Regions from separate parts of the Pseudoxanthobacter soli DSM 19599 genome, predicted to be linked through region 3. Evidence: riboswitches for the same ligand, from Rfam matches in the RefSeq annotation. Region 3 holds a riboswitch; each other region holds the start of a gene.
What was found. A riboswitch is a leader RNA that binds a small molecule or an ion and turns the genes downstream of it on or off. The one in region 3 is predicted to bind cobalamin.
Positions count from the first base shown of each region.

Region 1: linked by a shared signal. The riboswitch ahead of BUF17_RS17270 (energy-coupling factor ABC transporter permease) and the one ahead of cobW (cobalamin biosynthesis protein CobW) in region 3 are both predicted to bind cobalamin.
Region 2: linked by a shared signal. The riboswitch ahead of BUF17_RS01040 (CbtB domain-containing protein) and the one ahead of cobW (cobalamin biosynthesis protein CobW) in region 3 are both predicted to bind cobalamin.

Region 1 covers NZ_FRXO01000008.1:26,321-36,137, forward strand. Annotated here, with positions in the region: gene BUF17_RS17245 (ABC transporter permease) at 1-938, shown strand, start outside; gene BUF17_RS17250 (FGGY-family carbohydrate kinase) at 1,033-2,415, shown strand; gene BUF17_RS17255 (class II aldolase/adducin family protein) at 2,412-3,146, shown strand; gene BUF17_RS17260 (glutamine amidotransferase-related protein) at 3,183-4,424, opposite strand; gene BUF17_RS17265 (pyridoxal phosphate-dependent aminotransferase) at 4,631-5,851, shown strand; gene BUF17_RS17270 (energy-coupling factor ABC transporter permease) at 5,935-6,630, opposite strand; cobalamin riboswitch at 6,664-6,883, opposite strand; gene BUF17_RS17275 (winged helix-turn-helix transcriptional regulator) at 6,977-7,390, opposite strand; gene BUF17_RS17280 (SDR family oxidoreductase) at 7,568-8,338, shown strand; gene BUF17_RS17285 (hypothetical protein) at 8,574-8,801, shown strand; gene BUF17_RS17290 (dihydrodipicolinate synthase family protein) at 8,937-9,817, opposite strand, start outside.
Region 2 covers NZ_FRXO01000001.1:243,207-253,023, reverse strand. Annotated here, with positions in the region: gene parC (DNA topoisomerase IV subunit A) at 1-2,213, opposite strand, end outside; gene BUF17_RS01045 (CbtA family protein) at 2,345-3,085, opposite strand; gene BUF17_RS01040 (CbtB domain-containing protein) at 3,098-3,286, opposite strand; cobalamin riboswitch at 3,414-3,629, opposite strand; gene BUF17_RS01035 (hypothetical protein) at 3,761-4,339, opposite strand; gene BUF17_RS01030 (hypothetical protein) at 4,438-4,806, opposite strand; gene recO (DNA repair protein RecO) at 4,803-5,558, opposite strand; gene era (GTPase Era) at 5,584-6,519, opposite strand; gene rnc (ribonuclease III) at 6,536-7,255, opposite strand; gene lepB (signal peptidase I) at 7,252-7,998, opposite strand; gene acpS (holo-ACP synthase) at 8,256-8,669, opposite strand; gene BUF17_RS01000 (DUF2062 domain-containing protein) at 8,680-9,285, opposite strand; gene pyrE (orotate phosphoribosyltransferase) at 9,362-9,817, opposite strand, start outside.
Region 3 covers NZ_FRXO01000002.1:331,693-341,509, reverse strand. Annotated here, with positions in the region: gene BUF17_RS05985 (methyl-accepting chemotaxis protein) at 1-492, shown strand, start outside; gene BUF17_RS05980 (ABC transporter ATP-binding protein) at 587-2,449, opposite strand; gene BUF17_RS05975 (substrate-binding domain-containing protein) at 2,577-3,785, opposite strand; gene BUF17_RS05970 (acetoacetate decarboxylase) at 4,022-4,762, opposite strand; gene BUF17_RS05965 (DUF3734 domain-containing protein) at 4,931-6,112, opposite strand; cobalamin riboswitch at 6,261-6,520, shown strand; gene cobW (cobalamin biosynthesis protein CobW) at 6,674-7,723, shown strand; gene cobN (cobaltochelatase subunit CobN) at 7,771-9,817, shown strand, end outside.

The DNA.
Region 1 (9,817 bases), on a different contig from region 3:
TCGTCGTCATCGTCGCGGGCTTCTCCGCCGCGGTTCCGGGGTTCGCCAGCGCCGGCACGCTGCAGAGCTTCATGCTGCAGCTGCCGCTGCTCGGCCTGCTGTCGCTTGCGATGGTCGTGCCGCTGATCACCGGGGGGCTCAACCTCGCCATCATCGCGACGACGAACCAGTGCGCGCTGCTGATGGTCTGGATCATGGGCACGCTGCTGGAACCCGGCGCTTCCGCCCATTCCACCCTCGGGGTCGTCGCGCTGGCGCTCGCCGCCGGCTTCGCGCTCTGCCTCGTGATCGGCCTCGCGACCGGTGCCCTGATCGCCTACACCGGCGTGCACCCGATCCTCGTGACGCTCGGCACCAAGTCGCTGATCGACGGCATCAGCATCTATCTGACCCGCGGACAGGCGCTGTCCGGGTTGCCGGCCGGGTTCCAGGCGGTTGGCAACGCCACGGTCTTCGGCGTGCCCGTGACGTTCCTGGTGCTGGTGGTGATGGCGCTGCTGCTCGGCATCATCCTGCGGCGCACGCCGTTCGGCATCAGCTGCGCGATGATCGGCTCGAACATCGAGGCGACGCGCTATTCCGCGGTCGATACGAGGCGCGTGCTCGTCGGCGTCTACACGCTTTCGAGCCTGATGTGCTTCGTCGCCGCGCTGGTGACGCTCGCCATGTTCAACTCCGCCAGCGCCGACTACGCCCAGTCCTACCTGCTGGTGACCATTCTGGCGGCCGTGCTCGGCGGGGTCGATCCGTTCGGCGGGTTCGGCACGGTGTCGGGGCTGATGCTGGCGCTCGCCATCCTGCAGGTGATCTCGTCGGGCTTCAACCAGCTCGGCCTCAGCCCCTATCTGACGGCGGCGATCTGGGGCGGCGTGCTGATCGCGGTCATGACCGTGCAGACGGTGCGCCCCTATCTCGCCGCCCTGTTCCGCAAGCCATGAAGAGGCCAGCGATGCCGGAAACCGCTCCATCGCCGACCGCTTCGCCGCGCCGGGCCTGCCGCGCGCACGCCACTCCGACACGGGAGACGGGACGATGAAGGCCGTGGCCGTCTTCGATGTCGGCAAGACCAACGTCAAGCTGATCGCCGTGGCGCCGGACGGGCGGCCGCTGGAGACCGTTTCGACCCCGAACCCGGTCTTTCCCGGCCCGCCCTACAGCCACCACGATCTCGACCTGATCGAGACCTGGCTGATCGACAACCTGCGGACCCTCGGCGCCCGCCACGATTTCGAGGCGATCGTCACCTGCGGCCACGGCTCCGGCGGCGTGCTCGTCAACGACGACGGGCTCGCCATGCCGATGATCGACTACGAGCAGCCGCTGCCGCCCGAGATCGTCGCCGAATATGCGGAGATCGCCGGCTCGTTCCGCGAGCGTGGCAGCCCGCTGATGCTGGGGGCGGCCCATCTCGCCCGGCAGATGCTGTGGCTCGAACGCGGCTGGCCGGAGGCGTTCGCCGGTGCGCGGGCCTATCTCGCCCACCCGCAATATTGGTCGTGGCGGCTTTCGGGGGTGATGGCGAGCGAGGTGACGAGCCTCGCCGCGCAGTCGCATCTCTGGTGCGCGCCCGATGCCCGCCCGGCGCGGCTGGTGGCCGAGAAGGAATGGCAGCGCCTGATGCCGCAATTCGCGCCGGCATGGGCGACGCTCGGCCCGCTGAAGCCGGAATTCGCGGCCGCCGCGGGCCTGAAGCGCGGCATCCGCGTGCTGAACGGCATCCACGATTCCTCGGCGAACTTCTACCGCTATCAGGCGGCGGGGCTCGACGACATGACCGTGGTCTCGACCGGCACCTGGATCGTCGCCATCAGCGACCGGCAGGGGCCGGACTTCGCGGTGGAGCAGCCGGCGCTCTGCTGCAATGCCGACGTCCTCGGACAGCCGCTGCCCGGCATTCTCGTGATGGGCGGGCGGGAGTTCACCGCGGTGAAGGGCGAGGCGGAAGGCCCGGCTTCGCTGGAGGTGCTCGACCGCATTCTCGACAGCCGGACGATGGCGCTGCCGTTCTTCGGCACCGACGACGGGCTTTTTCCCGGCACCGCCCGCAGCGGCACGATCGAGGGGCCGCTCGCCGCCGATCCCGCGATCCGCTTCACGCTGGCGGTGCTCTATACCGCGCTCCTGACCGATTGCTGCCTCGACCTCGTCGAGACCGCGAACGTGGTGCTCGACGGCAATTTCGTGCGCGATCCGCTCTATGGCCGCGTCGTCGCCACGCTGCGGCCGGACCGCACCGTGCTGGCGAGCCGCGACGCCTACGGCTCCGTCGCCGGCGCCGCCCTGCTTTCCTCCCATGAAGCGCGCACGACCCCGGTCGCGCTCGACTTCGACCGCCCCGCCATCCTCGACGATCCCCGCCTGCCCGCCTACGCCGCGCAATGGCGGCAACGTGCCAACGCAAGGAGACCCCGATGAGTGCCACCGATACGGCCGGCCAGAGCGCCGGCAGCTACGACGACCTCGCGACGCGACGCGAGATGGTCGAGACCGGCCGCCGCATGAACGCGAGCGGCATCAACCAGGGAACCGCGGGCAACATCTCGATCCGCAACCCGAAGGGGTTCCTGATCACCCCGACCTCGCTGCCCTACGACCGGATGGAGCCGGAAGACCTGGTGCAGATGAGCTTCGACGGCGTCTATGAAGGCCGCCGCCGGCCCTCGTCGGAATGGCGCTTCCACCGCGACATCCTGAAGAGCCGGCCGGACATCGACGTCGTGCTGCACTGCCATTCGGTCTATGCGACGACGCTCGCCTGCCACCACAAGACCATCCCGAGCTTCCACTACATGGTGGGCGTCGCCGGGGGCACCACGATCCGCTGCGCGCGCTACGCGACCTTCGGGACGCAGGCGCTTTCGGACGCCGCCATCGAGGCGCTCGACGGCCGCCTCGCCTGCCTGCTCGGCCAGCACGGCCAGATTTCGCTCGGCACGTCGCTGTCGAACGCGCTGGCGCTCGGCATCGAGGTGGAGACGATCTCCCGGCTCTACGTGCAGGCGCTGACGCTCGGCGAGCCGCCGGTGCTGTCGGACGAGGAAATGGCGCGCGTCCTCCAGCAGATGAAGAACATGAGCTACGGCCGCGCCCCGGATCTCGAGGGCGTCAACGACATCGCCCGCGCGACCCCGGCCTCGGCAGGCTGACGGAAGCGACGCACCGCCGCGTCCGTCTAGCCGGCTTCAGGCCGCCGCCGGGTTGCGGACGTGGCGGGCGGCGGCGGTAAGGAACGCGACCAGCAGCGGATGTGGCGCGCCGCGGCGCGTGCCGAGTTCCGGATGGCCCTGCATGCCCATGAAGAACGGGTGGGCGGGCACCTCGACGGCATCGACGATGCCGCCGCCGCAGCCGGTGGCGGCGACCCGCAGGCCCGCCCGCTCCAGTTCCGGAACCAGCGCCGGCGCGAGATGGAAGCGGTGGTTGCAGCGGATGACCGGCGCGCGCGGCAGCACGGCCGCGAGCCGGCTGCCGGCGACGGGCGCGACCGGCTGGTCGCCGGTGCGGTGCTCCGGCAGCGGGCCGTCGCCGCCGCTCGTTCCGGCCATGGCGACGAAGGTCTTGATCGGCGCGGCGGGATCGGCCTCCGCGAGGCTCGCGACGGCGGCGCCGAACGCCCGCCACGCCACGGCCGTCGACATCGTCTGCATGCCGAGACAGAGGCCGACGGTGGGCACGCCTTCGGCGAGCGTGGCGGCGGCCGCGCGGATCTGGCCGGGCACGTTCGCCATGTCCGAACCGCCGGGAAGGAGCACGCCGGCGAAGCCCCGCAGCCGGGCGGCGATCGCCTCCGGCGCGCCGTCGAGCCCCGGCGGCGGCACGAAATGGACGTCGAGCGCGATGCCGAGGTGCTCGGCCGCATCGGCCAGGCTTGCGACCGCGGCGGGGTAGACGTCGCGGTGATCGCGTTCGGCGCCGATCAGCGCGACCGCGAGCGCGCGGCCGCCCGGTTCCGGTCGCGCAGAGGTGTGAAGCCCGCCGAAGCGGTCGCGCCACAACAGCGGCGGCGCGCCGGGCGGGGCATCGGCGAGGGCGAGGCCCTCCGCGGTTTCCACGACAGTGACGCGGCGCACGGCGACGCCGGCATCCGCCGCCGCGCGTTCGAGGGCCGCGACGGCCTCGCCATCGGCGAGAAAGGCGGGGTGGAGCGGCACCGTCACCGGGCCCGCCGCCGCAGCAGCGACGATCGCGTCGGGCGAAGAAGCAGCCTGCACTGGTGAACCGAGTGCACGTTCCGCCCAGACGAGCCCGCTGGGTCCGAGACCGCCGGCCGCGAACACATATTGCGCCGCATCGGCATCGCGGGCGGTGTCGAACCGGGCCGGGAGATGATGGAACGCGGTGCCTTCCGCCGCCGCCAGCGCGCCGGCCGCCGCGCCGAACCGCGCCGGAACGTCCGTGTCGTCGAGCACCAGCGTCAGGGTCATCGGCCGCATCCCAAATTGATTCGTTTCACTCAAGCCATACAATAACGCCGCACGTGCTGCCATCAACGCCCGCTTGTCGCTCAGCGGACGGGCAGCGCGCGGCGTCACATCGTCCTGAAAAGGGACGGCATGTGCGCCGCATCGCCATTGCACTTAATCCGTCAATCTGTACAATATTCCGATCCATGATTGAAGGATTTGCTGCCATGTCGACTGCCCGGCTCGCGCCGCGCATGAGCGGTGCCGGCTCCTCGCCCACCGCCGAAATCTCCAACAAGGTGCGCGCGCTGACGGCGGCGGGCCATGCGGTCGTCAACCTCGGCGAGGGAGAGCTCGATTTCCCGACGCCGCCGGCGATCTGCGAGGCGGGCATCGCCGCAATCCGTGAGGGCGACACCAAGTACACCGCGGTGGCCGGCACGGCGCAGCTCAAGGCCGCGATCCGCGCCAAGTTCGCCCGCGAGAACGGGCTCGTCTACACCGACGCGGAAGTGATCGCCGGGGCGGGCGCGAAGCAGCTGATCTTCAACGCCTTCCTCGCCACCCTCGCGACCGGCGACGAGGTGATCGTGCCGGCGCCCTACTGGGTGTCCTATCCCGACATGGTGCGGCTCGCCGAGGGCACGCCGGTCATCGTGCCGTGCCGGCCGGAAGACGGCTGGAAGCTGACCCCGGCCGCGCTCGAAGCCGCCATCGGCCCCCGCACCCGCTGGGTGGTGCTGAACTCGCCGAACAATCCGACCGGCGCGGTCTACAGCCCCGCGGAGATGAAGGCGCTGACGGACGTGCTCGCCGCCCATCCGGACGTGCTGGTGATGGCGGACGACATCTACGAGCACGTGCGCTTCGGCGTGCCGTTCGCCACCCCCGCCGCCGTCGCGCCCGGGCTCGCCGACCGCACGCTCACCATCAACGGCCTGTCCAAGGGCTATTCGATGACGGGCTGGCGCATCGGCTATGCCGGCGGCCCGGCTTGGCTGGTGTCGGCCTTGCAGGTGCTGCAGTCGCAGAGCACGTCGAACCCGAGCACCATCAGCCAGCGCGCGGCCGTGGCGGCGCTGGAAGGCGGCCTGCCGTTCATGGAGGGCTGGCTCGCCACGCTCAGGGAGCGGCGTGGGATCGTGCTCGAGACCGTGGCGCGCACCGACGGGCTGTCGTGCGACGTGCCGGAGGGAGCGTTCTACGTGTTCGCCGATTGCCGCGCGCTGATCGGCACCCGCCGTCCGGACGGCCATCTCATCGCCGACGATCTCGGGTTCGCGACCTACCTGCTCGAAGCCGCCCATGTCGGCGTGGTCCACGGATCGGCATTCGGCACGCCGGGCTATATCCGCATCGCCTATGCCGTGGACACGGAAACCCTGCGGGCGGCCTGCCGCCGCATCGAGACCGCTTGCGCCGCGCTGACGAAAAAGGCGGCGGCCTGAGCCGCCGCCTCTCGGGCGTCTGTCTTCGTCGGCTGGCACGTTCCGTTCGGATCGCAACGACCCGAACGGAACGGCCGCCGGCCTCAGGCCGGCTCGAACAGCCGGCGCTCGAACAGCGCATTGCCCTTCAGGCGATGCAGCGACTTCAGGCTGTGCAGCGACTTGGCGGCCGCGAGCACGCCGAGATCGACCAGCGGCTCGACGATGATGACGAGCATGTAGGCGCCGCCGAACGAGAAGATCGAGGCGGCGTTTTCGGCGGTGAAGCCCTGGCCGTAGAAGGCCCAGAACGCCACCCAGGCGACGATGCCGGCCTGATAGGACGTCGAAAGCGCCAGCGCCTGACGGTATTTCAGCTCAACATAGGGCGTGTCGGCAGCGATGATGCGCCGGCCGAGCGCGGACAGCGCGAACAGCGGCACCAGCAGCGTGGTGACGTTCATGCCGTATTGCGGCAGATCGAACGGCGCGAAGAACAGGCCCTGGATCAGGAGGCCGAGCGCGAGGCCGATGGCGGTGGGTGCGGCGCCGAGGATCAGGAACAACGTCGAGCCGAGGATGAGGTGCACCTCGGAAACGCCAACCGGATAGTGCGGCAGCACCTCGAAGAAGGCGAAGACGAGCGCGGTCGCGACCGCGCTGCGGCCGATCACGGACAGCGGGCCGCGCTCGCGCACCCCCTGCCAGGCGAGATTGAGCGCGTAGCCGCCGGCGGCGGCCGCCGTCACGTAGCTCAGCCAGATTTTGCCGTCGGCCACGAGGCCGGGTTCGATATGCATGGGTCTCTCCTTTGCCGTCTCACCCGACGGCGTGCTGGACACATGCGCAATGGCCGGTCTCCTGACTCGCGGGTCGTCACGCCTTTCCGCCTTCCCGGATGCCCGTTCGGCTCCCAGTGGCACGATGGAAAGACACTCGCCGCTCACAGTCGCGGGGGCGGTTGGGGCCCGGAACGCAGGTTCCTTCCCCATTCCCGTTTCATTCTCCGGCGGCGCCTGACCGCCGGGGAACACCATGCGCCCGGGCAGGGTTCGGGCATCCGGTGCACGGAGTCAACGGCCGTGGCGACGCAGCCCGGCCCGACAGGCCTCCGTTCACGCCGAAACGGCCGGGAAAGAGCCGGCATCAGCCCGCATCGAAGGCGCGGCGGGCGGCTTCCACCCGGGCGAGATTTTCCTCCGCCCAGATCCACACGCCGCAGAACGCCGCCCCGAGGCTCGCGCCGAGGTCGGTCAGGCGGTATTCCACCCGCGGCGGCACGACCGGATGCACGGTGCGCGTCACCATCCCGTCGCGCTCCATCTGGCGCAGCGTCTGGGTGAGCATCTTCTGACTGATGCCGGGCACGAGGCGCGCGAGCGCGGTGAAGCGCAGTTCGCCGTGCTCGGCCAGAACCTCCAGAAGCAGCATGGTCCACTTGTCGGCGACGCGGCCGATCAGCTCCGTCACCAGCGCCTCGACCCGTGGGTCGACCTCGGACGGCGGCACGCGCTCGGCGATCCTGCGGGCAGCGTCGATGGTGCGCTGGTCGAAAGGCATGCCGGCCATGAAGCGGCTCCCTCATCGCGGGAGACGGCCCCGCCTCCCCGTGTCGACGACCGGGCCAGAGCCCGTATCACTCTCTTTCAGGTAAGTATAATTCTTTCCGGTGCCTTCTTTCCAGCGGAGCGCGGCGACGTCAATTAAGGGACCCCGATCCCAACAGGAGAGCGAGCCATGAAGCTCAGCGGCAACACCATCCTGATCACCGGCGGCGGCTCCGGCATCGGCGAGGCCCTCGCCCACCGCTTCCACGACCTCGGCAATTCGGTGATCGTCGCCGGCCGCCGCCCCGAGGCGCTCGAGTCGGCCATCGCCGGCCGGCCGAACATGAGCGCGATGACGCTCGACATCGACAGCAGCGAGGCGATCGCGGACTTCGCCCGGCGCATCGTCGCCGAACACCCCGCCCTCAATGTCGTGATCAACAATGCCGGCATGATGCGGTTCGAGGCGCTCGACACGGCACGCGACATCGCCGACGCGGAGGCGACCATCACGACCAACCTGCTCGGCCCGATCCGGCTGACCAACGCGCTCATCGACCACCTCGCGGCGCAGGCAGACGCGGCGATCGTCAATGTCACGTCGGGCCTCGCCTTCGTTCCGCTGGTGGCGACGCCGACCTATTCCGCCACCAAGGCGGCGCTGCATTCCTACACCGTGTCGATGCGCGACGCGCTGAAGGGCAAGGTCGAGGTGATCGAGCTGGCGCCGCCGGCGGTGCGCACCAGCCTGACGCCCGGCCAGGCGACGCGACCGGGCTACCAGCCGCTGGCGGAGTTCATCGACGAGGTGATGACCCTGTTCGCGCAGCAGCCGACGCCGCCGGAGATCCTGGTGGAGCGCGTGCACTTCCTGCGGGACGCGGAGGCGGAGGGCCGTTTCGAGCAAGCGCTCGCCACCATCAACGACTTCGCGCGCCAGGCGCGAGAATCGCAGGACTAGGAGCGCCTTCCGATCTGATGGCAACATCAGATCGACACGGATCTGCGGACGGGAGCGGGGTGCGTCAGGCCGGAAGGCGCCCCGCTCCACCGCGCATTAAATAAAGGACATGTACTCAGGGTGGGGAATGGCAGTCTGGACGGCGCGTCGGCCTAGGCGCATCTTCCATTCCGTCACACAGCGAGCTTCACTTCATCGAAGTCGAAGCAAGAAATGCACACCCGGAGTTCTTTCGATGTCTATCTCGAAGACGAATACGAATGATCATACGCGGATCATCGATGATGCCGCGCTGGCTGAAATCAGCGGCGCCGGCTTTTTCAGCGACCTGTCGACGGCGTTCAACTATGTGACCTCGCCGGTCGCCACCGGCTCCGAGGCGATCTACCAGGCGGCCGGCGGCACCAATCCCTATGTCGGCGACGCGGTCGAGATCGTGGCGGACGCCGCTTCGCACGGCTGAAGCGACGCCGGACGGCCAAGGGGGCGGAGGCCCTGGAGCACATCCCGTTCGGATGATTGCATCCGATCGGAAAGCGCTCCTGGGTGGTCTCCGCCTCGCCGCCCGGGATCGGGCCGGTTCGAAACCGGGCCGCTTTCAGGCGAGCGTCACCCGGGCGCGCGGCTCGGCGGCGAGCGCCTGCAATGCCTCGGCGACCTCGGCAATGGCCGGGGCTTCGAGATCGCGCAGCGGCGGGCGCACATGGCCGCCGTCGAAGCCGCGCAGCGCCATCGCCGCCTTGGTCGTCTGCGGCTGGCCGTGACGGCGGGCGAGCGCGCGGAACGGGTACCACAGCCGGTGCAGGTCGCGCGCGGTCGCGGCGTCGCCGGCTTCCAGCGCGCGATAGGTCGCCAGGATGAGTTCCGGCAGCGCGCATGAATTGGTGGACGAGATGCCGTCGAAGCCGGCCATCATCGGCCCGAGGAACGCCAGATCCGACGCACAGAACAGCCGGATGCGGCCGGACAGCCGGTTGGCGATGCGGTCGATGACCGCCACCGACAGGTCGCCCTGCTTGACGCCGACGACGTCCGGGACGTCCGCCAGCCGCTCCAGCACGTCGGGCTGGAGGGTGATGCCGATGCCGGGGGCGTTGTAGACGAGGATGCCGGTCTTCGAGAGCGGCGCCATCTCCTCGAAGAACGAGACGATCTGGCCGTCGGTGACCTCCGACACATAGGGCGGCGTCACCATCGGCAGGCCGCCGAGATCGCCGGCGAGCGCGGTCAGGTCGCGCACCGTGCGGGCATCGGACCCGGCCGAGCACAGCATGACCGGAACCCGGTCGCCGACGATGTCCATGACGGTGCGGAACAGATCCGCGCGCTCGTCCGCCGACATCGCCGGGAACTCGCCGTAGGTGCCGCCGATCAGGATGCCATCGTAGCCGAGCCCGATGACGCGCTCGACCGAACGGGCGAGGCCCGCCTTGTCGATGGCGCCGTCGGAATCGAACGGCGTGACCGTGATGTTGAAAA
Region 2 (9,817 bases), on a different contig from region 3:
CCGGTGGGCGGCATCCGCCCGACGGTCGCGCGGTCGGCGATCCAGTCCTTGAGGTCCGCGACCGAGCGCGTGTAGGTGCGGCCGGAGCTGTCGGTCCAGCTGAGCCCCGTCTCGGACGAGAACACCCGGATGTCCGAAAGGCCGCCGTCCTTGTAGCGCTGCAGGCGCACGCCGCGTCCGCGGCTCATCTCGGGCACCTGCGACAGCGGGAACACCAGCATCCGCCGGTTCTCGCCGACGATCGCCACCATGTCGCCGTCGGCCGGCACCATCACCATGGCCGGATTGGCGGCATCGACATTCAGCACCTGCTTGCCCTTGCGGGTGTTGGCGAGGATGTCGTCCTCCGCCACCACGAAGCCGCGGCCTTCCTTGGAGGAGACCAGCACCTTGCCGCCGGCGCGGAACAGCTTGAGCGCGGCGATCTCCGCACCCTGGTCCATGTCGACCATCAGCTTCACCGGCTCGCCATGGCCGCGCCCGCCCGGCAGCTTGTCGCAGCCGAGCGCGTAGACCTTGCCGGTGGTCGACATCACCAGAAGCTTGTCCACCGTCTCGCCGCGCATCGCCCAGCGCAGTTCGTCGCCCTGCTTGAAGGTCAGGCCGGAAAGGTCCTGCACGTGCCCCTTCAAAGCGCGGATCCAGCCGAGCGCGGAGACGACCACCGTGATCGGTTCGCGCTCGATCATGGCCTCCATCACGTCGACGGCGGGCGCGTCCGGGGCGGCGGCGAAGCTCGTGCGGCGCCTGCCGAGCGCCGTCTCGGGCCCATAGACCTTCCGCAACTCCGCGACTTCCTCGCCGACGCGCTTCCACTGCGCGGCCTCGTCGGCGATCAGACCCTCCAGTTCCGCCTTCTCGGCGGTGAGCGAGGTGTGCTCCTTGCGGATCTCCATCTCTTCCAGGCGCCGCAGGCTGCGCAGGCGCATGTTGAGGATCGCCTCGGCCTGAACGTCCGTCAGGCTGAAGGCGGCGATCAGTTCCGGCTTCGGCTCGTCGGCCTCGCGGATGATGCGGATGACGCGGTCGAGATCGAGATAGACGACGAGGAAGCCGTCCAGCACCTCGAGGCGGTGAGTGACCTTGCCGAGGCGATGGCGGGCGCGCCGCACCAGCACTTCCTGGCGATGGTCCAGCCAGTGGCGCAGGGCCTCCTTCAGCCCGATGACCGCCGGCACCTGCCCGCGCACCAGCACGTTCATGTTCAGCGAGATCCGGCTTTCCAGATCGGTCAGCTTGAACAGCGATTCCATCATCAACACGGGATCGACCGTGCGCACCCGCGGCTCCAGCACGAGGCGGACGTCGTCGGCCGATTCGTCGCGCACGTCGCCGAGCAGCGGCAGCTTCTTGTTCTCCAGAAGCTCGGCGATGCGCTCGACGAGGCGCCCCTTCTGCACCTGATAGGGAATCTCGGTGATGACGACCTGCCACGTGCCGCGGCCGAGATCTTCCACCTGCCAGCGCGCGCGCACCCGGAAACCGCCGCGCCCGGTGCGATAGGCCTCGCGGATCACCGCGGGGTCGTCGATGACGATGCCGCCGGTCGGGAAATCCGGGCCCTGCACGAAGGCGAGCAGGCGATCGGGCTCGACATCGGGATGGGCGATGATGTGCAGCGCCGCATCGGCGAGTTCGGCCACATTGTGCGGCGGGATCGAGGTCGCCATGCCGACCGCGATGCCCGACGACCCGTTGGCGAGCAGGTTCGGGAACGCGCCCGGCAGCACGATCGGCTCATCCTCGGAGCCGTCATAGGTGTCGCGGAAATCGACCGCGTCCTCGTCGATGCCTTCCAGCAGCCGCGCGCCGACATCGGTCAGGCGGGCTTCGGTGTAACGCATCGCGGCGGCGCCATCGCCGTCGAGCGTGCCGAAATTGCCCTGGCCGTCGACCAGCGGATAGCGCACCGCGAAGTCCTGGGCGAGGCGCACGAGCGCGTCATAAACCGACTGGTCGCCGTGGGGGTGATATTTGCCGATGACGTCGCCGACGACGCGGGCGCACTTCTTGAACGCGGCATCCGGATCGAGCCGCAACTGCCGCATGGCGTGAAGGATGCGCCGGTGCACCGGCTTCATGCCGTCGCGCACATCGGGCAGCGCCCGGTGCATGATGGTCGACAGCGCATAGGCGAGATAACGCTCTTCGAGCGCCTCGCGAAGGTCGACTGGCTCGATCGATCCGCCGGGCGGAATCAGCTCTTTTCCCATGATTTCTCGGATAAAGCCGCAGGCGCGCGAGGGCAAGCGCAACGAGGCGGGAAAACGGGGCGGCACGCGCCATGCCCCGGCCGGATGACGTCACCCGGCCGGCACCGACGCGGTAGCGCCGCCCCGGACACTCAGGCGGAGAACCGCCGATAGAGCGCGCCGGACAGACTGCCGAGCAGCACCCAGAACAGGAAGCTCGTCAGCGTGACCGTGACCACGAACTGGTGGACGAGCGATTCCGGCACGTTGGTCGCCTCGTCGAGCATCGCCGGCGCACCGACGACATGGGGCGCGACGATCAGCACGAGGCCGAGGACCGCCGCCCACGGTGTCCGCTTCAGGAGGACCAGGCCGAGCCCCGCTGCGGTGGCGACGACGGTTCCGATCCACCACGCCTGCCGCGGCCCGAGTTCGGACGCCGGCATTCCCGGCAGTTCAGGCGGCAGGCCGAGGCCGGGGGCGACCATGAACACCACGAAGCCGGCGAGGCCCCACAACAGGCCCTCCCGCCACGTCACGGCCTTGCCGCGCAGCGCGAACGCCGCGCCGAGCAGAAGGGAAAAGCCGATGGCGGTCAGGATGTTGGCGGCGGCTGTGAAGGCATTGCGTTCAAGGCCGGGGCTTGGCTCCCAGGCTTCCGCGCCGTGGTCATGGCCACCCTGTCCCTGCCCTTCGTGGCCTTGGGCATCATGGCCCTCAGCACTATGGCTATCGGCCATCGCAACGGGCGCGGCGGCTTCGGCGGCCTGTTCATAGACCTCGCCGCGCAGGATCAACGGCACGACGCCGAAGTGCTGGATGGCGGTCACGATCAGGCCCACCACAAGCCCGGCCGCGACCGCCGTGAAGACGATCGAACGGAAAATCGACATCTGCGCCTTGCCTCAGTGGCAGGGGAAGGCGTTGGCGTGGCGGGTGTCGTGCGCGGCGTTGTGGAAGGCCTCGACGTGGGAAAAGCCCACGGTGCCGAGGATCAGGATGCCGAGCAGCACGGCAAGGCCGGCCTGGACGGCGATGCTCAGCGAGGTCGTCGCCGGTGCCGCGGCACCGGAGGAAGTCTGATGGAAGGCCATTGGCTCTCTCCTCATGGCAAATGCAGAGACAGCCGGTTGAGGAGAGAGAGGCCACATCGTGCACCGGAAGCCGCTAAAACCAGCCTTCGGTGCCACCCGCGACGCACTCCGGACACCCCGCCCGGTCGGTGGTTTCTGACGTCCGGCAGGTCTCCTGGCTCACGGGTCATCGCCCGCCATCAGGCCTTCCCGGCACGAATGCCAGTGGCCGTTTCGCGATGGCGGGCTCGCCGTTCACAGTTGCGGGGGCAGCCGCCGCTGGGGCTCCGGCAGGCGCGAGGCCTGCCTCTTCCCTTCGGCGTTCCCTTTTGATCCTTGCGGAACCGGTCGTCGCCGTCACGTTACCGCATCGGACCGAAAAGTGGGACCCGTTTTCGGGAAATCCGATGCGCAGCCAGAACCGGGAGCATTGGACCGAGAAGTGGGAGCCAGCTTTCGGAAAAAGGCGACGCCGCAAGCCTCGGCCCGCCCGCTCTACTGATGAGCGACGCAGCGCGCCTGGGTCGATTTCGACAGGGTGCCGGTCGTGAAGTCGAACGTGGCGCGGATCTCGATGGCCGGCGTCAGGTCGTTCTTCTTGATCTCGGCGAGGTCCTTGCAGTTCTGCTTGGTCGGCTTCTGCTCGGTGCTCATCCAGAACGAGGCGCTCTTGCTGTCGGCGTCGAAGTCCTCCTCCGAATAGCCCGCCGTGAACACGCGCGCCTTGCGGCTGAGGTCGTAGATCAACAGCGTCCTGTCCGGGCCGGTCCCGTCGTCGATCAGCAGGTACTTGCCTTCGAGCCGCAGCAGATAATAGGCGTCGTCGTCCTCGCCGTCCTTGGAGCCGATCACGAAGTCCGACTTGCCGATCTTCGCGTTGCAGGCCGCCTTGGCGCCGGCAGCGTTGTTTTTCACGATCAGCCGCTCGCCGACCGAGTCCTGCCGTTCCACCGCAGCGACGAGATAGAGGCTGTTGGAGGCGCAGTGAACGGCGGGGGCGGCCTGCGCGGGGGCCGAAATCGCGAACGGCGCCGCCAGGAAGGCCGACAGCACGGCGAGCTTCTGCACTTTCATCTGTAAGCCTATAATTTCGCTGGCAAATATATCGGACGGCGCAGTGTAGGCCGCCCCGTTCACGCTGGCAATCGCCGGCACGGGGCGCCCGCGCCCGGTCAGGGCCTGCGGCCCCACTTCGCCACGCAGGAGCTGGCGCCGCCGTCCCGGCGGTTCTCGCCGGCCAGGGCGGCCCGGATGTCGCGGCTGTCCAGATGGAAGTTGGCCTCGGGCGCCAGCGTGCGGCGCGCGATCTTGGCCGCCGCCGCCGTCTCGAACGCCGCCCGCTGCCCGGCGAACAGGGCGAGGCAGTCCTCCGGTGCGGCCGAGGGGCCGACGAGCACGCGGAAGGCAAGCCTGTGGACCATGCAGAGGCCTGCATGGCCGGCCGGGCGGAAGGCGAGCGCATCGACATCCGCGCGCCATTCCGCCCGTGCAGGTCCGTCGCTCGTTTGTCCGTCGCTCGATTGTCCGTCGCCGGCTTTCATGGTTCGAGACGCCGGTCGCGGGCGGCGGCCCGTTCGAGCGCCGACAGGAACTGCTCGCGCACCATCGGCATCTCGATGCCGCGCGGCGCGTTGAGGTGGGCGTCGATGAAATGACCGGTGAGCCGCAGACCGGCGCGGATGTCGTCCGCATCGGGATCGGCGTTCATGCCGCGATCCACCAGGAAGCGCGGCAGCGGCAGCAGGCGGTCGAGATAGGGTTCGGCCGCCGCCCGGCTCACGGCCCGCCCGGTGCGCGGCGAAACGTGGGTCAGGTCCGCGAGTGTGCCGGTCGCGGCGCAGCGGCTGAGATCGAGGCCGAAGCCCAGTTCCTCCAGCAGCGCCAGTTCGAAGCGCACCATCAGCGGCCCGGCATGGGACGGCTCGTCGAGGTGGTCGAGCACGATGGCGAACGCGTCGTAGAGCCCGCGGTGGGGGTCGCGCTCAGGCAGCAGCGACAGGTGGCGGCAGAGGGTGAGGATGCCGAAGCTCGCCACCGCGCTTTCGATCAGCCGCGCGGCCCGCGAGACCACCGGCTCGACGGAGGAATAGGTACCGAGCTGGTCGTCGAGCCGCGCGCGCCACACACAGGCGACGGTGTTGCCCGGCTGGAGCACGGGCTGCATCCGCTTGGAGCGGCCAGACCGCACCAGACCCGCATGGCGGCCGTGGGCGGCGGTCATCAGCTCGGCGACGACCGCACCCTCCCCGAGGGGCCGGGTGGAAAGCACGATGCCCTCGTCCCGCCATTCCATCGCCGGCCGTCCTGACTGCCCGGCGTCACTCCGGGAATTCGAGCCCCATCTCGCGGTAGCGCTCGGGATCGTCCGACCAGCTGTCGCGCACCTTCACGAACAGGAACAGATGCACCGGCCGCTCGAGGATCGCCGCGATCTCCTCGCGCGCGCCCTGCGAGATCGCCTTGATGGTCTGGCCGCCCTTGCCGAGCACGATCTTCTTCTGGCTGTCGCGCTCGACGAAGATGGTCTGCTCGATGCGCACCGCGCCGCCCTTCACGTCCTTCCACTGCTCGGTCTCGACCGTGGAGGCGTAGGGCAGCTCCTCGTGCAGCCGCAGCATCATCTTCTCGCGGGTGATCTCGGCCGCGAGCTGGCGCATCGGAAGGTCGGAAATCTGGTCTTCCGGATAGAGCCAGGGGCCGGGCTGCACCGCGCCGGCGAAATAGGCGAGCACGTCTTCGACGCCGCTGCCCGTCACCGCCGAGACCATGAAGGTGCGCTCGAAGCGCGCCTTCTCGTTCACCGCCTGGGTCAGCGCCAGCAGGCTGTCGCGCTTCACGACGTCGATCTTGGTGAGGATCAGCACCTTCGGCAGGTGCACGTCGGCGAGGGAGGCGAGGATCGCCTCGACCTCCTCGTCGATGCCCTTGCGGGAATCGACCAGCACCGCCACGAGATCGGCGTCCTTCGCGCCACCCCAGGCGGTCGAGACCATGGCGCGGTCGAGCCGCCGCTTCGGGCGGAAGATGCCGGGCGTGTCGACGAACACGATCTGCGCGGGTCCGACCAGCGCGATGCCGCGCACCAGCGCGCGCGTCGTCTGCACCTTGTGGGTGACGATGGAGACCTTGGCGCCGACCAGCGCGTTGACGAGCGTCGACTTGCCGGCGTTCGGCGCGCCGATCAGCGCGACGAAGCCGCAGCGCGTCTCGCCCTCGCCGGCCGTCTCCGCGGGGGTGCCGGCTGCGTGCGGCAGGGCATCGTCTTCGTCGTCAGGCGCCACTTCGGTTCTCCGACCAGATTCCTTCGCGGACCAGCACGGCCGCAGCCGCGGTCTGCTCCGCCTCGCGTTTCGATTTGCCGCGCGCCTCGGCCGGTGCGATGCCGTCGACCGTGACGAGGATCGTGAACACCGGCGCGTGGTCCGGGCCGGACCTTTCGACCTCGGTATAGACCGGCGTCGGCAGTCCCCGGCCCTGCGCCCATTCCTGCAGCGTCGTCTTGGCATCGCGCGGCGCCATCAGCGCCTCGCGCATCCGCGGGCCCCAGAGCGTCTTCACCAGCGTCCGCGCCACCTCGAAGCCAGCGTCGAGATAAACGGCCGCCAGCACCGCCTCGCACACGTCGCCGAGGATCGCGACCTTCCTGCGTCCGCCGCCCTGGGCCTCGCCCGCGCCGACCAGCATCGCCTGATCGAGCCCGAGCTCGACCGCGACCGCCGCGCAGGTCTCGCGCCGCACGAGCTGGTTCAGCCGCCGGGCGAGTTCGCCCTCGTCCGCGGCCGGATAGGCCTCGTGCAGCATCTCGGCGACGGCGAGCCCGAGCACGCGGTCGCCGAGGAATTCCAGCCGCTGGTAGCTCGCCGTTCCGACGGACGCGCCGGTGACGGCGCTCGGATGCGTCAGGGCCCGGCCGATCAGGGCCGGGTCCGAGAAGCGGTGGCCGAGCCGGGCTTCCAGCGCCGCGATCCGGCGTTCGTTGAGCGGGCTCATAGCAGCGTGAAGATCCGTCCCCAGCGCACGTCGGTGGGCCACTTCCAGATCTTCCAGGCGCCCTGATCGCCGTCGACCGAGAAGAAGATCATCTCCGCCTTGCCGACCAGATTCTCGAACGGCACGTAGCCGACATGGTCCAGCACGCGGCTGTCGCTGGAATTGTCGCGGTTGTCGCCCATCATGAAATAGTGGCCGGGCGGCACGTTGTAGACCTGGGTGTTGTCCCAGAAGCCGTTCGGGTCGAGGTCGAGCGTGTCGTAGCTCACGCCGTTCGGCAGCGTCTCGCGGTAGCGCTGGATCTGGCGCTCGACGCCGAACTGGTCGGTATCGTCATAGGTGCCGTCGGCCACGCGCGGCACCGCCACGTCGTTGATGTAGAGCACGCCGCCCTTCATCTGGATGCGGTCGCCGGGCAGGCCGATCACGCGCTTGATGTAGTCGGTCGAGTTGTCCGTCGGCAGCTTGAACACCACGACGTCGCCGCGCTTCGGCTCGGACCCCATGATGCGCCCCGAGAACGGCACGATGCCGAACGGGAACGAATAGCGGCTGTATCCGTAGGAATATTTCGACACGAAGATGTAGTCGCCGATCAGCAGCGTGTCCATCATCGAGCCGGACGGGATGTTGAACGGCTGGAACAGGAACGTCCGGACGACGAGCGCAAGCAGCAGCGCCTGGATGACGATCTTGACGGTATCCCAGATACCGCCCTGCTTTTCGGCCTTTTGCGTTGCCAACTTCTCACTCGCAGATTTGTCGCTTGCCACAGCGCTCAGCCTTTTCCCGCGGTTCCCATCGCGGTTCCCTTGCTGCGGGGCCGCGCCGTCCAGGCGGCCTTGCCGCCTTCAACCCGTTGCCCGCACAGCGATGGGCCCGTCGCCGGCCATCGCGCTCCGGCTCGATGCAGCAACGCTCGCCCGGGATGAGCCCTACTTAAAGCCTCGCCCCTTGAATCGCAACAAAACCGCCGCGCCGCCCGCCGCCGGCCCCAATATCACCGCCGCGGCCAGTCCTCCGGCCACGCGGAGATCACCACGAAGGCCTGGGCCATCGGCGGCTCGTCGGTCATGGTCAGGTCGATGCGGGCGACGAAGCCCGGCGGCGTCAGCGCGGCCAGCCTGTCGGCGGCGCTTCCGGTCAGCACCATGGTCGGCTGCCCGCTCGGCCGGTTGACGACGCCCATCTCCCGCCACGCGACGCCCATGCGGATGCCCGTCCCGAGCGCCTTGGAACAGGCCTCCTTGGCCGCGAAGCGCTTGGCATAGGAGGCCGCCCGCTCGGCCCGGCCGTCGGACTTGCGCTGTTCGACGCCGGTGAACACCCGGTTGGTGAACCGCGTGCCGAACCGCTCCAGCGTGCGCTCGATGCGGCGGATGTCGATGATGTCCGACCCGATACCGATGATCATGACGGCCCCTTCATGACGGCCTCTTGCCGATGCCGGCGACGACTTCCGCCCGGATCTTCGCGCTCGCGGCCTCGCGCCGCGCTCTGAGGCGCGCCTCCTGACGCTTGCGGAACTCGGCCACCGCGATGCGCGTCGCGATATAGGTCACGAGCCCGCAGCCGATGCCGATCGGCACCGAGCCCACGATCATCGGCTCGATGATCGGCCAGATCGTGCGCAGCGAATAGGTGGAGAGCTTGGCGGAGAGGTCGGAGACGTGGAACGGCGTTTCGGTGCCGGACTGCCCGAGCATGAAGCGCCCGAGCTTGTAGGTCGAGGCCCAGATGATCGGGAACGTGATCGGATTGCCGAACCACGTCGCGATCACCGCCGCGATCACGTTGCCGGCCACCAGATAGGTGAAGGCGGTGGCGAGCAGGATGTGGAAGCCCAGGAACGGCGTGCACGACACGAACACGCCCGCGGCCGTGCCGATGGCGATGGCGTGCGGCGAGGCTCTGAGCCGCAGGATCCGCTTCACCATATAATAGAACGACCGCCGCCACGACCGCGCCGGCCACGCGGCAACCCGGAGGCGCTGCTTCCAGTTCAGGGGCTCGCGGCGGCGAAACAGCAAGGACGATCACCCGGGGCTTGCAGGTTGAGGCATCTCGGCGGGCTGAACGGCCGTGCCGTCGCGCACGGCCTGCCCGTCACGCCAGGCCGCGGCTGCCGGGCTTAACCGCCGGAATGGCGGCCAGTTCCGGCGGCAGCGCGTCGGGTGAATAAGCCGGCACCTCGTATTGCGCAAGCGCCACCAGCGGCACGCCGACATCGGCCTTTCCGGCCGACCGGTCGATCAGGCAGGCCGCCGCCACCACCTCCAGCCCGATGGCGCGGGCGGCTTCCACCGTCTCGCGGATCGAGAGGCCGGTCGTGACGATGTCCTCGATGATGACGACGCGGCTGCCCGGCGCCACCTCGAACCGCCGCAGCCGGAACTTGCCGTCCTCGCGCTCGACCCACACCGCCGGCACGCCCATGTGGCGGGCGGTCTCGTAGGCGGGAATGATGCCGCCGACGGCGGGGCCGATCAGATAGTCGATCGGGCCGGGCACTTCGGCCCGCACGCGCTCGGCCAGCGCCTTGCAGAGCGTCTCGGTCGCGGG
Region 3 (9,817 bases):
CGTGTGGGGTCTCTCGCCAACAGCATCGAGCTGATCGGCGCCGTCACGGTGCTGATCGAGGCCATCGCCTCGCAGACCAACCTGCTCGCGCTCAATGCCACCATCGAGGCCGCACGGGCCGGCGACGCCGGTCGGGGCTTCGCGGTGGTCGCCCAGGAGGTCAAGGCGCTCGCAGCCCAGACCGCCCAGGCCACCCGCGACATCCGCGACCAGATCGCCGCCATTCAGAGCACCAGCAATGGTGCGGCAAGCGCGGTCGCCGAAATCGCCGACTATATCGGCCAGATGAACGACGTTCTGGTGGTGCTTTCCGCGGGAGTCGAGGAGCAGGCTGCCACGAACCGCAGCGTCAGCGACATGATCGTCGGTGTCTCCAACGCAACGGCGGAGATTCGCACGGTGGCGCTGTCGGCGCGTACCGTGGCGGACGAGGTCACCGGCTTCTCGGGCCACCTCGAGAACGAGGTGGCCGTGCTCCTCAACGGCGCCTAGCGCATATCCCGTTCAGGTTGCCCTGATGCGGGCAGGCCTGAAACCGGCGGCGCCGGTACGATGGCGCTCGGCAGGCTCCGTGCCGGAATGCGCTTCAGGCGGGCGCGATCTCCGACTCCGGGTTGGTGTCACGCCCGTCCTCGTCGCGTCCGTCGTCGTCGCGCCCGGCCTGGAACTGCAGCCGGTGAAGCCTCGCGTAGAGGCCGCCTCTGGCGATCAGTTCGTCGTGGGTCCCCGATTCGGCGACGCGCCCCTGATCCAGCACCACGATGCAGTCCGCCGCGCGGATGGTGGAAAGCCGGTGGGCGATCACCAGCGTCGTGCGCCCTTGCGACAGCCGGTCGATCGCCTCCTTGACGAGATGCTCGGATTCGGAATCGAGCGCCGATGTGGCTTCGTCGAGCAGCAGGATCGGAGCATCCTTGAGGAAGGCGCGGGCGATGGTCACGCGCTGGCGTTCGCCGCCCGAAAGCCGCGCGCCCCGGTCGCCCACCTGGGTGTCGTAACCCTCCGGCAGGCGGGCTATGAAGCGATCCGCGGCAGCGGCCTCTGCGGCTGCGCGGATGGCGGCATCGTCCGCACCCGGCCGGCCGAGCGCGATGTTGCCGCGCACGGTGTCGTCGAACAGCACCGCCTCCTGGGTGACGACGCCGATCGCCTGACGCAGGCTGGCGAGCGTCACCGAGCGGATGTCCTGCCCATCGATCAGGATACGGCCGGCCTCGATGTCGTAAAGCCGGGGAAGCAGGCCGAACAGCGTCGACTTGCCCGCGCCGGAGCGCCCGACGATGGCCGTGGTCTTGCCGCCGGCGATGGAGAGGTCGAACCCGTCGAGCGCCAGCGTGCCGTCCGGGTAACGGAAACGCACGTCCTCGAAGCGGATCGCGCCGGATGAGACCGCCAGCGGCGCGGCGTCCGGACTGTCGACCACCGTCGCCTTCTCGTCGATCACCGAGAACACGCGGTCGAGCGCGGAGAAGCCCTGCTGCAGGATGGTGTTCAGGCTGCCGATGCCGCGCAGCGGCTGTGCCGCGAGCAGCAGCGCCGAGACGAAGCCGGTGAACTCGCCGACCGATGACGCGCCGGACCCGATGCGCCAGCCGATCACGGCCAGCACGAGCGCGACGGCAAGGCCGCCGAGCGCCTCGAGCACCGGCTCCACCCGGCCGCGCTGGTCGGCCGTCTTGATCTTCAGCTTGCGGATGACCTCGAACACCGTGTTGGCACGGGTCCGGAGATAGTCCTCCAGCCGGTAGCTCTTCACCACGCGGGCGGCGCCGAAGCTCTCGGACACGAGCCCGGCCATCATGCCCATCTGTTCCTGGGTGGTGGTCGTCACCCGCCGCACCCGCTTGCCGATGCGCTGGATCGGGATCACCGCGAACGGCACGATGACGAGCGACATCAGCGACAGCTGCCAGTCGAGCCACAGCATCGCCGCGAACACCGAGATCAGCGTCAGCACGTCGCGCACCAGGCTCGATGTCGCCCGCGTCAGGGCCTCGCGGATGAAGCCGAGGTCCGTGGTGAAGCGCTGGGTCAGTGCGGCCGGGGTTTCGCGCGACAGCCGGGCGACGTCGGCGGCGACGAGATGGTCGTAGAGCTCGATCTGGAGTTCCGTCTCGATGCGGGTCGCCACCCGGTTGGTCAGCGCCACCTGGCCGTAGAGCGCCACGCTCTTGACGATGGTCACCAGCGCCACGGCGACCGGCAGATAGGCGATGCGCACGCTGTCGCGCGCGGTGAAGGCGTCGTAGGCGTGATTGATGATCAGCGGATAGAGGCCGGTGGTGCCGGCGGCGATCGCCGTGACGACGAGCACCATGATGAGCTGCGGCCACATCGCGCGGATATGGCTGCGCCAGAGCCGTGCGGCCAAGGGAAGGCTTTCGCCACGAAGGGGAGGGGCTTTGAGGGCCTTGGAGGGAGTGCCCTGGGCGCTGTCACGCTGCTTCATCGCGGGCCGCCGGCTCCTTGTTCTCTGCCTGCCGCGCCGTCCGCGGGCCGGCGAACGACGGGCCGGCGGAGCGTATGGACGAATCGGCCGGGTTTGGCAATGCCGGGCCAGCCGCCGGCAACGCGGCTCATTTCGGCGGCCAGAGCGGCACGTCGTCGATGATGATCGCGCTGGTCCATAGCGTCTCGACCGCCTCCACGAGGTTCTGCGGTGCCGGAACGTAGCCGAGCGATCCGCCGATCTCGCCGCCGGAGCGATAGATCCAGTCGAAGAACTGCAAGGCCGCGACGGCGTTGTCGCGGTTCTGCGGCACGGCATCCATGACGACGAACGTCGTCGCCATCATCGGCCAGCCGCCGATCGACGATGGGTCGACCTTCGCCGGGTCGATCACGAGGTCGGCGAAGCCGAGCCCGCCGTTCAAGCCCGCGGTCAGCGTCGCCACGGACTTGGTGAAGCTCTCCGGGCTGGCGGTCAGGGTGCCGGTCGGCGTGCGCAAGGCCACGATCGGCGCCCGTGAGGCGGTGGCGTCGGCGAAATCGGTGTAGCCGATCGCACCCGGCGTCGCCGCCACGGTCACCGCGACGCCAAGGTCGCCGGTGGACAGCACGGGCTCGCCGCGAAAAGGCACCTTGCCGCGCGCGGAACGCAGCGCATCGGCATAGGCCTTGCTGGCCACGGAGAGATAGCGGTTGAAGACGATGGTCGATCCGCCGCCCTCGTGCTCGTGGCTGACGACGACGATCGGAATGTCCGGCAGCTTCATGCCGCCGTTCAGCGCGGCAATCGCCGGATCCGACCAACGGGTGATGCGGCCGAGAAAGATGTTGGCGAGGGTGTCGCCGTCGAGCTCCAGCCGCGACACGCCCGGAACCGTGGCGACCGGCACCACCGCTCCGAACACCAGCGGCCACTGCACGAAGCCGTAGCTGTCGAGATCGGCCGCGCTGAACGGCGCATCGGTCAGCGCGAAGGTGATCGCGCCTTCGTCGATCTGGGAGCGGGCGGAGGCGACGCCGTTCGGCTGGTAGCTCACCGGGATGTGGGTCTTCTGCTGGAAGCCCGCCGCCCAGCGCGACATCGCGGGAAAGACGAGCGTCGAGCCGGCCCCCGTCACCACCGAGCGGGCGGCGGTGTCCGGACGGTTGGCCTGTGCCTGCGCCGGGCTTGCGGCCGGCATCGCCAGCGGGACGGAGAGCATCAGCGCGGCAGCGGCGGCGCGGACGAGCCGGAGGGCATGGGCGCGGACCGGGGCATAGGCATCGCCCGTGCGGGCCGGTCCGCGGCCGTTCGCCGGGGCGCCGCAGGTCCGGGATGTCGTGAGGCGGGAGATCATCGGGGCAGGGCTCCGCAACGCCGGCATGGTGTCGGCGGCGCACTCTGGTCCGGCGCGCGCGCGGGATCAAGGCGGCAAAGCACACCGGACAGCGGATGCGACCGCGGGCCGGGTCGTTCCCGCGGTCCCACCGTTCTTTCGGTCCCGGCGCGGCGGCACACGGCAGCGCCACATCGGGAACGGGCGGCTGCCACCTTGGCGGCAGCCGCAAGTGTGTCAGGCAGGATAGACGTGCGTCAGGCGAGGTAGTCGTGCACCACTTCGCCGAGACCGAGGGTGAGGTCGGTCACGATATGAACGCCGCTCAGCACCTCCAGCACCGGCAGGTCGGCGACGGGAGCGAGCGCGTGGTGGAACAGTTCCAGCGCGGCCGGGCCGGTCCAGGCGCCTTTGAAGACGATGTCCGTCATGTGGTAGCGCACGAGTTCGCAGATCCGCGGGCTGCCGTCCACGTGGGGGATGATCTTCAGCAGGTAGTTCGGGGCGGTCAGCGCGCCCATCACATCGGCTTCGGAAAGCGTCTTGTGCTTGTAGCCCATGGTGGCGGTCGCCAGCTTGACCGGACCGAAATGGAGATTGCCGAGCAGCGTCTCCTTCTCGATCGTCAGCTTGGGGTTGGCGAGCTTCTTCGGGAAGCCCCAGAGTTCGCGTCCGCCGGCGATCGGCGGCTCGCAGTCGAGATACATCGCGTGCACGTAGGCGCCGGGCTTGCCCTTGTAGCTCACCGGAATGACCTGGCCGGATTCGGTGTAGTCGCCGAAGCCGGTCGAATCCGGCATGCGGATGAACTCGAACTTGACGATGGGATCGGTGATTTCCAGCGGCGCCGGCACGACCTTGGCAAGCGCGGCCGGATCGGTCCGATAGGTGACGATCAGGAACTCGCGGTTGATGAACCGGTACGGCCCGACCGGATAGGCCGGGCTGGTGAACGGCATCGCGAAGGCCTTCTGGCGGATTTCGTCTTCACTGATCATCGTGTGCTCCAGCGGGGCAGGCGGTGGACGGGCCGGATGCGGACCGGGGAGGCGGGGCATCCGGGGGGAAGGCACGGTTCGCGCGGGCGGGCATTTTGCTCCGGCCCACGAAGGCGCTGCGGCGCGGCGCGGCGTGTGCCGTTGCCGGCGCCGGGCGGCGCCCGCCGATCAGTCGTCGGCGTCGCGGTTGATGTCGTGGGTGACGACGCCGGCGTCGGCCTCGGTCGGCGGGCAGAACCACTCCGGATGCCGCAGCGTGCGCATGATGGTGTCGCGGCCGGCGTTCCAGTGATCGACCATGGTATTGCGCGAGAACTCGTAGTCCTTGAACTCGCGGTCGTAGCCGTGGCGGCGGTAGATGAGGTGGATGATGTTCACCTCCGCCTTCATACGGAGCTTCGCGAGCTCCTTGTATTCCGGCATGTCGTGGAATTCCTTCGGCAGCTTGTCGAGAAGCGCGCCGACGGCGCGCCGCGAGCGCTGCATCTGGCGGAACATATCGGTGTTCAGGCGCGTGCGGCTGGAGAACTGGATGTCCTTCTCCCGCTCGCCGAGCTCCGCGAAGGTGCGCGGGCGGTTGCCCGTCGACGAGAACAGGTCGACCTGGAAGATCAGCGAGCGGTCGTGCGGTGCCCGCGACAGCACGTAGGACAGCGGCGTGTTGGAAACGAGTCCGCCGTCCCAGTAGAGTTCGCCTTCGATCTCGACCGGCGGAAATCCCGGCGGCAGCGAGCCCGAGGCCATGATGTGCTCCGGCCGGATGCGCCGTTCGCGGCTGTCGAAATAGACGAAGTTGCCGCTGCGGATGTTCACCGCGCCGACGGAAAGCCGCACCGGGCTCTTCTCGTTCAGATAGTCGAAATCGACCAGCGTCTCCAGCGTGTTGCGCAGCGGCGTGGTGTCGTAGATGCTGAGCGCCTCGATCGAGCCGGGCGGCTGGAACTGCGGCGGCGGAAAGCGCGGTTCGAAGAAGCCGGGCTGGCCGAAGGCGAGCGCCGAGAACGACGACAGCTGATTGAACATGCTGCGCGCGGCGTCGCCCGAGGGGATGAAGGGCCACTGCACCCGGCTCGTGACCAGGTCCCAGAATGCGCGCAACTGGTCTATGCGCCGCTCGGGCGGGTTGCCGGCGATGATCGCGGAATTGATCGCGCCGATGGAAATGCCCGCGACCCAGGTGATGTCGAGACCGACTTCGGACAGGACTTCCGCGACGCCCGGTTGATACGACCCCAGTGCGCCGCCTCCCTGCAAGACCAGAACCACGTTCTTGTAGTTCGCCTCGACTTCCTTGCGGACCGCCGAGAAGTCTTCAACCGATTGCCGTTTGCCGGGCTTGAATTGGAACACCTAGGGCTCCTTCGATATTGGCGTGGCGGCGATGATAGCCACAAATATGTGTCAAATATACCCTGCTGCCGGGCCGCGGGCGAGGCGCCGCAGCCCGGCGCAAGGCTGCCGGGCGCGCGCGTGCGTTGACAAGGCCGGCCGGTGGCGCCTTAGTGGCCTTGCCGACGGTCCCGGTGGGCGAGAGCCTCCGGGTGAAAAGGGAATGCGGTCTGGACAGCGGTGCTGTCCGATGCCGCAGCTGCCCCCGCAACTGTAGGCGGCGAGCCCTCGCCAAGATGCCACTGGCGTTAGTGCCATCTCTTTAGAGGTGGAGCGGCCGGGAAGGCGGCGGGGGGCGGCGGACGGCGTCATGCGCCGGATCGCCGGAACGCCGCGAGCCAGGAGACCTGCCGCCGGCCGAACGATCGGGATGCGTGCCGGGCGGGGTGCCTCGGGATGCAGACGACGGCTGGACGTTCGGGCTCGGTGGTTGCCGGCCTCGCAACCGGCGTCGGTCCTTGACGCACCTCGCGACAAGATCGCCTCATCGGCGGCTGGCCCGGTGCGATCCGAAGGATGTCCATGCAAACCCTCGCGCGCATTCCCTGCACCATCGTCACGGGCTTCCTGGGCTCCGGCAAGACCACGCTGATCCGCCACGTGCTTGAGACCGCCCACGGCCGCAGGCTGGCGGTGATCGTCAACGAGTTCGGCGACGTCGGCATCGACGGCGAACTTCTCAAGGGCTGCGGCGACGAGACTTGCCCGGAAGAGAACGTGGTGGAACTCGCCAACGGCTGCCTGTGCTGCACGGTGGCCGACGAGTTCGCCCCGGCGATCGAGACCATCCTCTCGCGCCGCCCCGAGGTGGAGCATATCCTGATCGAGACCTCCGGCCTCGCCCTGCCGAAGCCGCTGGTGCAGGCGTTCCAGTGGCCGGAAATCCGCGGCCGGGTCACGGTCGACGGCGTCGTCGCGGTGGTCGACGGCGCGGCGCTGGCCGACGGCAAGGTGGCGGCCGACGAGGAGGCGCTGGCCCGCCAGCGTGCCGAAGATGCCTCGCTCGACCACGACGATCCGGTGGAAGAGGTGTTCGAGGATCAGCTCGCCTGCGCCGACCTGATCATTCTTTCCAAGACCGATCTTCTCGACGAGAACGGCCTGGCCCGCGCCCGCGCCGCCATCGACGGTGCGCTCGCCGAGAGTGGCGTCGATCGTCCGGTCGCCGTGGTGCCGGTCGCCGAAGGCCGCATCGAGGCCGCCGCGCTGCTCGGCCTCGGCGTCGGGGTGGAAGACGAGATCGAGAACCGCCGCACCCATCACGACGACGAGGAAGACCACGACCACGACGAGTTCGACAGCTTCGCCCTGCCGATCGGCGAGGTGTCCGATCCGGCCGACCTCGCCCGGCGCGTGGCGGCCGCGGCGGCGGCCGGTCCCGCGCTTCGCGTCAAGGGGTTCGCCTCGGTTGCCGGCAAGCCGATGCGCCTCGTGGTCCAGGGCGTCGGCACCCGCGTCGGCCACCATTTCGACCGGCCGTGGAAGGCGGGCGAGGCACGCGACGGCCGCCTCGTCGTCATCGGCCTGAAGGGGCTCGACCGCGACGCCGTCGCGCGCGCCCTCGCCGGCTGACGCCGAGAGACCGGCAAAGAGACCCCCGGCAAAGAGCCCCTGGCATCATGCACCTCATCGCCACCACCGCCCGCGGCCTCGACGAGATGACGGCTGCCGTCGATCTCGGCCAGACGCCGGGCGACGTGGTGGTGATGTCATATTCGGACGGCGAGCTGACCGCCCTCGGCGCCGGCTGGGAGGCCTGGACGGCCGAGGTCAACTCGGAAGAGGCCCGTTCGGCGAAAACCGAACCGCGAGGGGCCCGGCGTCCTGCGCTTCGTCTCGTGCAGCTTGCCGATCTCGCCCATCCGATGTCGGTCGATCTCTGGATCGACCGCACCGCCCGTCACGCGCGCCTGATCATCGTCCGCATGCTCGGCGGGCTCGACTGGTGGCGCTACGGGCTTGAACGGCTCTCGGCCTTGAGCCGTGAGGCCGGCATCGCCCTCGCCGTGATCCCGGCCGATGGCCGCGACGATCCTCGCCTCGACGCGATTTCCACGCTGTCACCCGATCGTCTGGCCGCGCTGGCTGATTATTTCTCCGCCGGTGGCGCCGCCAATCTCCGCAGCCTCGCGCGCCGTCTTTGCGAGGACGCGGGCTTCGTCGTCCCGGCCGGAACCATCGCTCCACCGGCGCCGGTGCCGTGGGCGTCCGGCTATCACCCGAAGCGGGGCGCGTGCCCGCTCGACGACCTTGCGGCGGTGCTGCCGGCCGGTCGACCGGTCGTGATCGTGCTGTTCTATCGGGCGCTCTGGATCGCGGCGGACGTCGCGCCCGTCGACGCCCTCGTCGCGGCGCTGGAGGCGCGCGGACTTGCGGCCGCGCCGTTGTTCGTATCGAGCCTGAAGGATGCCGGCGCCTGCGCGTTCGTGCGCGAGGCGATGGAGCGGCTCTCTCCCGCCGCCATCGTCACCGCCACGGCCTTCGCCGCGGGCGACGAAGCGGCCGCGCTGTTCGAAGCGGCCGGCGTGCCCGTGCTGCAGGCGGTGATCGCCACCACCCGCAGGCAGGCGTGGGCGAAAAGCAGTCGCGGGCTCGGCGCATCCGACCTCGCCATGCACGTCGTGCTGCCGGAGATCGACGGCCGGGTGCTTGCCGGCCCCTTGTCGTTCAAGGACGAGGCTCCGACGGCCGCCGGCCCCGGCTTCACCGCCTTCCGCAATGTGCCGGAGCCGGATCGGGTGGCCCGCGTCGCCGGGCGCATCGCCGCGCTGGTGGCGCTGCGGGGCCTGCCGCCCGCGCGCAGGCGGGTCGCGATCGTGCTGCCCGATTATGCCGGCGTCTCCGGCCGCACCGGCTATGCCGTCGGCCTCGACGTGCCGGCGAGCGTGCTCGCGCTCTGCGACGATCTGGAGGCCGCCGGCTATGGAGCCGGCAACCGTCCCGCGACGGCGCGCGACCTCGTGGCGATGCTCGAAGGCCGGATGCCGGTGCCGGGTGAAACGCCCGCCGTCGCGCTCGCGGACTATGCCGCGTGGTTTGCGGGTCTCGATCCCGCATCCCGCGCTGCCGTGGAGGCGGCATGGGGGCCGCCGGAGGCCGACCCGGATGCGGTCGACGGCACGTTCCGCTTCCGTGGTTTCGTGGCCGGCAACGTCGCCGTCGCGCTGCCGCCGGACCGTGGCCGGTCTTCCGACCGCCGTGCGGACTACCACGACCCTGTGCTGCCGCCGCGCCATGCCCTGCTCGCGTTCGGGCTGTGGCTCCGTCGCAGCGCGGATGCCGTGGTGCACATGGGCGCCCACGGCACATTCGAGTGGCTGCCGGGCAAGGCGGTGGCGCTCACCGCCGGCTGCTTTCCCGACATTCTCCTCGGCGAAATGCCGGTGTTCTATCCCTTCATCGTCTCCAATCCCGGCGAGGCGGCCCAGGCGAAGCGCCGCGTCGCCGCGGTCACGCTCGGCCACCTGCCGCCGCCGCTGGTCGGTGCGGAACTCGATGGCCCGGCGCGCGAACTCGAACGCCTCGTCGACGAATACGCCATGGCGGACGGCCTCGATCCGCGTCGCCGCGACCGCCTTGCCGCGCTGATCGTCGAAACCGCCCGCGAGGCGCGTCTCGCCGGCGAAGCCGGTCTCGACGGGGCAAGCGATGCTGCCGATGCCCTGC